DNA from 2 places in the Mycobacterium sp. E2238 genome. Region 1 is predicted to be linked to the other one. Evidence: riboswitches for the same ligand, from Rfam matches in the RefSeq annotation. Region 1 holds a riboswitch; the other holds the start of a gene.
What was found. Region 1 has a riboswitch for thiamine pyrophosphate ahead of thiO (glycine oxidase ThiO). Riboswitches for the same ligand answer to the same signal wherever they lie in the genome.
Positions count from the first base shown of each region.

Region 2: it holds a riboswitch for thiamine pyrophosphate, as region 1 does, so the genes downstream of both, thiC (phosphomethylpyrimidine synthase ThiC) here and thiO (glycine oxidase ThiO) in region 1, are expected to answer to the same signal.

Region 1 covers NZ_LZKF01000033.1:5,459-8,859, forward strand. The annotation lists gene A5711_RS02775 (SGNH/GDSL hydrolase family protein) at 1-28, opposite strand, end outside; gene A5711_RS02780 (thiazole synthase) at 25-783, opposite strand; gene thiS (sulfur carrier protein ThiS) at 776-973, opposite strand; gene thiO (glycine oxidase ThiO) at 970-1,986, opposite strand; TPP riboswitch at 1,978-2,109, opposite strand; gene thiE (thiamine phosphate synthase) at 2,146-2,817, shown strand; gene A5711_RS02800 (NUDIX hydrolase) at 2,789-3,401, opposite strand, start outside.
Region 2 covers NZ_LZKF01000197.1:5,402-8,802, reverse strand. The annotation lists gene thiC (phosphomethylpyrimidine synthase ThiC) at 1-1,104, opposite strand, end outside; TPP riboswitch at 1,096-1,205, opposite strand; gene A5711_RS18275 (PAS and ANTAR domain-containing protein) at 1,370-2,020, shown strand; gene A5711_RS18270 (STAS domain-containing protein) at 2,117-2,479, shown strand; gene A5711_RS18265 (ATP-binding protein) at 2,476-3,401, shown strand, end outside.

The DNA of each region.
Region 1 (3,401 bases):
AACTGCCCAGCGCGACATAGCGTTTCATCGTTCGGGGCTGGACGCCTGCGCCCAGAAGCGTTTGGGAATCCGTCCCGCCCGCCGGGCCAGATAGCCGGCGGTGACGGCGGCGGCCATCGCGGCCGCCATCGTCGCCGGATCGGCGGCGCGGGTCACCGCGGTGGCCAAAAGCACGGCGTCGCAACCCAACTCCATCGCCAGCGCGGCGTCGCTGGCGGTTCCGATGCCGGCGTCGAGCACCACCGGAACGCCGGCCCGGGCGACGATCATCTCGATGTTGTGCGGGTTGGTGATGCCCAGGCCGGTGCCGATCGGCGAACCCAGCGGCATCACCGCCGCGCAACCGGCGTCTTCGAGCCGACGCGCCAACACGGGGTCGTCATTGGTGTAGGGCAGGACGACAAACCCGTCGTCGACCAGTTGCTCTGCGGCCCGGACCAATTCGACCGCGTCGGGCAGCAGCGTGCGCTCGTCGGCGATCACCTCCAGCTTGACCCAGTTGGTGTTGAGCGCCTCGCGGGCCAACTGCGCGGTTAACACCGCCTCCGCCGCGCTGCGGCACCCCGCGGTATTGGGCAGCGGCGTGATGCCGAGCCGGTTGAGCAGATCCAGCAGCCCCGTCCCGCCGTCGGCGTCGACGCGCCGCATCGCGACGGTGGTCAACTCGGTGCCCGACGCGACCAACGCCTCCTCCAGCGCTGCCAGGCTGGTCGCCCCCCCGGTGCCCATGATGAGCCGGGAGGCGAAGCTGCGATCGCCGATCGTGAGTTTCAATTCAGCCACCCTGCACCGCCGTCACCACCTCGAGCCGCGCACCATCGAAAAGCGTTGTCGTCCAATTGGATCGCGGCAACACGGCGTCACCCATCGCCACCGCGACGCCCCGCTCCGGGTAACCCAGCGACTGCAGCAGCGCGGCCACCGTCGTCTGCTCGTCGACATCGACCTGCTGCTCGTTGACCACCACGATCATGACGGCGCTCCGACCGGCGCCAGTTGACCGACGATCTGTTCGGCGGTCCATGGCGCCAGCAGAAACCCGGATCGGCCGTGGCCGCCGGCCACCAGGGTTCGCTCGTCCAGGCGTTGCACCAGGGGCAGGTTGTCCGGTGTCATCGGGCGCAGGCCGGCGGCGCACTCGGCGAGTTCGTACTCGCCGAGCGCGGGCAACACCGCACACGCGTCGTCGAGCAGGTCGCGCACTCCGGAGACCACCGGGGCGGTGTCGCGCCCGTGTTCGTATTGGGTGGCCCCGACCACCACCCCGTCCGCACGGGGAACCAGGTACACCTGCCGCCCGTGCACGCGGGCTCGAATGACGCGCTGCGGCACCGGCATACACCCCCGGCGCCAGCGCAGGCGCAACACCTCGCCCTTGACCGGGCGCACCGGCAGGCCGGGCCAAAGCGCGGGGGCGTCGATGCCGTTGGCGATCACGACCGCGTCGCCGTCGACCGCGGACAGTTCGTGCGCCGGCGGGGCCCATCGCACGCCGAGGCGCTCGCATTCCGCGGCCAGGGCGTCCAGCACCGCGCGGTTGTCCACCGCCAGCTCGGTGGGGGCCCGAAAGCCGTGCCGGATGCCTTGCGCCAGCAGCGGTTCCAGATCCCGGGCGGCCGACTCCCAGACCACCGGATGCCCCTGCGCGGACAGCCAGTCGGCGACGGTGCGCAGGTCGGCGACGTCGGCCCGGTCGACGGCCACCACCAGCGACTCGCGGGCGGTGATCACCTGCGGGGGAAGCCCGTCGGTGAAGCCGCCCTCGCGCCACAGCCGCAGCGACTCCAGCCCCAGCTGCAGCAGCCGCTCCTCACCGGGCCAGCCTTCGCTGTGCGGGGCCAGCATGCCGCCGGCGACCCAGGACGCGCCCCGCTCGGAAGTGCGGTGCACCCGGACCGACCATCCGGCCTGCGCGGCGCGGCGCGCCACCGACAGCCCGATGACGCCCCCGCCGATGACGGCCAACGACCCAGGGTCTGTTGGCATCCTTGGCCTCCCTTCGCCGGCATGACCCGGATCAGGTGTGACGGTAAGGGCAGGTCCCGCTGACCTGGCTGTGCCCACTCTCAGCCCCGCAGATGACTACCCGGGACTCCCGTGTCTGTAAGTTCTTCGGCTTCCACGCTAGCGCGCTAGCGTCGCGGTGTGCATCAGCGAGTTATCCGCCTGGCGGCCGCGCGGTTATATCTGTGTACCGACGCGCGCCGGGAGCGCGGCGATCTGGGCGAGTTCGCCGACGCCGCGCTGGCCGGCGGGGTCGATATCATCCAGCTGCGCGACAAGGGGTCGCCCGGTGAGCAGCGGTTCGGGGCCCTCGAGGCTCGCGACGAGCTGGCGGCGTGCGAGATCCTGGCCGACGCGGCCCGCCGGCACGGCGCCCTGTTCGCGGTGAATGACCGGGCGGACATCGCCCGCGCGGCGGGCGCCGATGTGCTGCACCTCGGGCAGGGTGACCTGCCGCTGGAGGTGGCCCGCGAAATCGTCGGCCCGGACACGCTGCTCGGCCTGTCGAGCCATGACCGCGATCAGGCCGCGGCCGCCGCGGCGGGCGAGGCGGACTATTTCTGCGTCGGCCCGTGCTGGCCCACCCCGACCAAACCGGGGCGGGAGGCGCCGGGCCTGGGGCTGGTGCGGTCGGCCGCCGACCTCGGCGGCGCAAAGCCGTGGTTCGCGATCGGCGGCATCGACGAGCGGCGACTGCCCGAGGTGCTCGCCGCCGGCGCGCGGCGGATCGTGGTGGTGCGGGCGATCACGGCGGCCGCCGACCCGCGGGCCGCGGCGCAGCGGCTCAGTGCGGCGCTTGCAGCAGCGAGCTGATCCGCCGGCTGAGGTGCGACGGCTCCTCGTCGGCGTCCCCGGGCATGCACCAGACGAAGACGCCGTCCTCGATCTCCATCGTGCGGGGCAGGTGCCGCCGCCGTTCGTCGGCGTGGCCCAGGGGCACCAGCGCCGTGGCCGTGCGCAGCCGGTGCCAGCTCGCGGCGAAGCCGGGATGCAGCGGCAGCTCGGCCACCTCGTCCTCGGCGACCCAGCGCATCTCGGCGCTCTCCCCGTTGGGCACGGTGTGCAGCAACTCGGCGGCGTCGGCGACCACCGTGGTATAGGTCCAACGGGCGCCGCCGAGCCCGCCGACCTCGGCCGTGACCACCGTCGACCGCACGGTCAGCAACTCGCCGTGCAGGCCGGCCTCCTCGTGCGCCTCGCGGACCGCGGTCTCCTCCGGCGTCTCGTGGCTGTCGCGGGCGCCGCCCGGCAAACCCCAGGTTCCGCCCTGATGGCTCCACACCGCGCGATGCTGCAGCAGCACCGCCGGGGTGCCGTCCGGCCGCGGGGCCCGCAGCAGCAGACCGGCCGCGCCGTACCGGCCCCAGTAATGGGCGCCGCTGTGGGAGACCACCCAA
Region 2 (3,401 bases), on a different contig from region 1:
GTAGAACGGGGCCTCCTCGCACAGCTCCTCTTCCAGCCGCACATTCTCGACGATCTTGTGCATCGGGACGTGTCCCGGTCCCTCGATCATCACCTGCGCGCCGCGGGCTTTCGCGATCTTGGTCAGCTCGCCCAGGGTGCGCAGCTCGGCGAACTGCGCGGCGTCGTTGGCGTCGGCGATCGACCCCGGCCGCAGCCCGTCGCCGAGCGAGAAGGTGACGTCGTAGCGGGCGAAGATGTCGCAGAGCTCCTCGAAGTTGGTGTAGAGGAACGACTCCCGGTGATGGGCCAGGCACCAGGCCGCCATGATCGACCCGCCGCGGGACACGATGCCGGTGACCCGCTTGGCGGTCAGCGGCACGTACCGCAGCAGCACGCCGGCGTGCACGGTCATGTAGTCCACGCCCTGCTCGCACTGCTCGATCACGGTGTCGCGGTAGATCTCCCACGTGAGTTCCGTCGGGTCGCCCTTCACCTTTTCCAGCGCCTGGTAGATGGGCACGGTGCCGACCGGGACGGGGGAGTTGCGCAGGATCCACTCGCGGGTTTCGTGGATGTTCTTGCCGGTGGACAGGTCCATGATGGTGTCCGCACCCCAGCGGGTGGCCCACACCATCTTGTCGACCTCCTCGGCGATCGACGACGTCACCGCGGAGTTGCCGATGTTGGCGTTGACCTTCACCGCGAAGGCCTTGCCGATGATCATCGGCTCGATCTCGGAGTGGTTGTGGTTGGCGGGGATCACCGCGCGGCCGCGGGCGACCTCGTCGCGCACCAGCTCGGCGGGCATGTCCTCGCGGGCGGCGATGTATGCCATCTCGGCCGTGATCTCGCCGGCCCGCGCCCGCTGCAGCTGGGTGCCGCGGTCGCGGACCACCCCCGGCCGCGCCGGCAGCCCGGTCGTCAGGTCGATGACAGCGTGCGCGTCGGTGTACGGGCCGGAGGTGTCGTAGAGGTCGAAGTGGTCGCCGGTGGACAGGTGCACGCGCCGGAACGGGACGCGAGCACCGGGGAACCCCTCGACGTCGCGGTAGACCTTGCTGCTGCCTGCGATGGGTCCCGTGGTGACGGAAGCCTCGACGGCTTGGGAAAGGACATCAGTCATTTTTCATCTCCCTACGCCGGCATTACCCGGTCAGGTTCGTACGGTCGACGGCCCCAGCCGTCCTCTCAGCGCATTCGACGTGCGCTCCCGCGTTTTTGGATGGTCCGCACGCGACGTTACCCCCACCCCGGACCTGCTGGCATGTGGGCGCGCCTTTTGGTCAGGGCGGTAGCCGGTGGTATCCCCCTGGTGTAAGGATGCAAACGTGCAAGAGCAAGGGGAAACGGACGGGCCGACGGCCGACACGTCCCGCAGCGGCCACGAGCTGAGTCCGCCCGAGGCGGCCGCCTGTCATCTCAACGTCGGCACGTTTCGGTTCTGGTTCATCGGTGAGCGCTGGGAGTGGTCCGACGAGGTGGCCAGGATGCACGGTTACGAACCGGGCACCGTCGAGCCCACGACGAAGCTGTTGTTGTCGCACAAGCACCCCGACGACCGCCGGCACGTCCAGGAGGTGCTCGACTACGCCCTGCAGTCGGCGGAGTCCTTCTCCAGTCGGCACCGGTTCCTCGACACGTCCGGCAACGTGCACGACGCGATCGTCGTGGCCGACCGCATGCACGACGAGTCGGGCGCCGTGGTGGGCACCGCGGGCTATTACATCGACCTCACCAACACGTTCGACGAAACCCGGCAAGAGGTGCTCGACGAAGCCCTGCCCGACCTCTTCGAAAACCGCGCGGCGATCGAGCAGGCCAAGGGCGTGCTGATGTTCGTCTACCGGGTCAGCGCCGAGCAGGCGTTTCGCGTGCTGCAGTGGCGGTCGCAAGAGACCAACGTGAAGCTGCGTGCGCTGGCCCGGCAACTACTCGCCGAGGTGACTACCCTCGAAGGCTCGACGGCCACTCTGCAGGGTCAGTTCGATCATCTGCTGTTGACGGTGCACGAACGGATAACCGCCGAGTCCGCCGGGTAACCAGAGGAATACGCGAACGCGGCAGCCCGCAAACAGTTAGTGTTCCTAGACGCTCCGAGCGGCGCACGCCGCGCATTCGGACGACTGTGAAAGGCGCTGGAGTTGTTGGCGGTGGAACATGAGTCTCTCGAGGATGCGGTCGTCGTGCGCGTTGCGGGCGCCGTCGACTCCAGTACCGTCGAAGAGGTAGCCACTCACCTGAACGCCGCGCTCAAGTTGGCCGAGACTCACCCGGCCCGGCTGGTGGTCGTCGACCTGCAGGCCGTCGACTTCTTCGGCAGCGCGGCGTTGAACGCCGTGCTCGAGTGCCACGACGAAGGCAAGGAAGCCGGGACGGCCGTCCGCCTGGTCGCCAACAACGACCAAGTGCTTCGTCCGATCGAGGTGACCGAACTGGATCGGATCTTCGACATCTACCCGACGCTGCCCGAGGCTCTGCAACACAAGCGACAGCAATGAACCCGGCGCTGCCGCCCGACCTGGCGGCTGCGGTCGAGCTGGGCGGCGAGATGGGCCGCCGCTTCGCCGAATTCGACTGGGACGCCCATCCGTTGGGATCGCCGCGGGGCTGGTCCGCCGAGGTGCGCGCGGCCGTGGCGATCGCCCTGACCTCGCGGTTCCCCATCGTGCTCTGGTTAGGGCCGGAAAACCTCTTCCTGATGTACAACGACGGCTACGCGCAGATCCTGGGAGACAAGCACCCCGCGGCCCTGGGTTGCCCCGCGGAGCAGGTGTGGTGGGAAATCTGGGAGCAGATCTCCCCGATGCTCACCAGCGTGATGGAGACCGGCGTCGCGACCTGGTCCGACGACCTGATGCTGCAGCTCATCACCGGTGGTGAATCCCAGGAGCGGTATTTCACCTTCACCTACAGCCCCATCATCGGCGGCGACGGTGGGGTCCCGGCCGTTTTCTGCGCGGTGATCGAAACGACCGACCGGGTGTTGAGTGAGCGTCGGCTCCACTTGCTCAACGCGGTCGCGACCGCCGTGATGGACGCGCACGCCATCGACAACGCGGTGAGCAGCACCGTCGCGATATGCGAGGCGCAGCCGCTGGACTTGCCGTTCATTGCCGTCTACGTAGCGGACGACGAGGCGGCGCGCGACAGCACGCTGCGAGGGGCCACGCCGTCGATCCGGCCGCTGCTGCCTCGCTCGCTGTCGGAGCTCAAGGGCTGGGACACCACGCCACGGGCCCGGGCCGCGCGCGTCATCGACCGGCTCGAGGACGTAATCCCGGGCATCACAGCGCGTTTCGGCGAGAACTGCCCCCGGCAGGCCCTGGTGTTGCCGCTGGGAGAAAACTCGAACGCCGGGGCGGTGGTGATCGGGGCCAATCCGCGGCGTCCCCTTGATTCGATGTACCGCGGGTTCTGCCA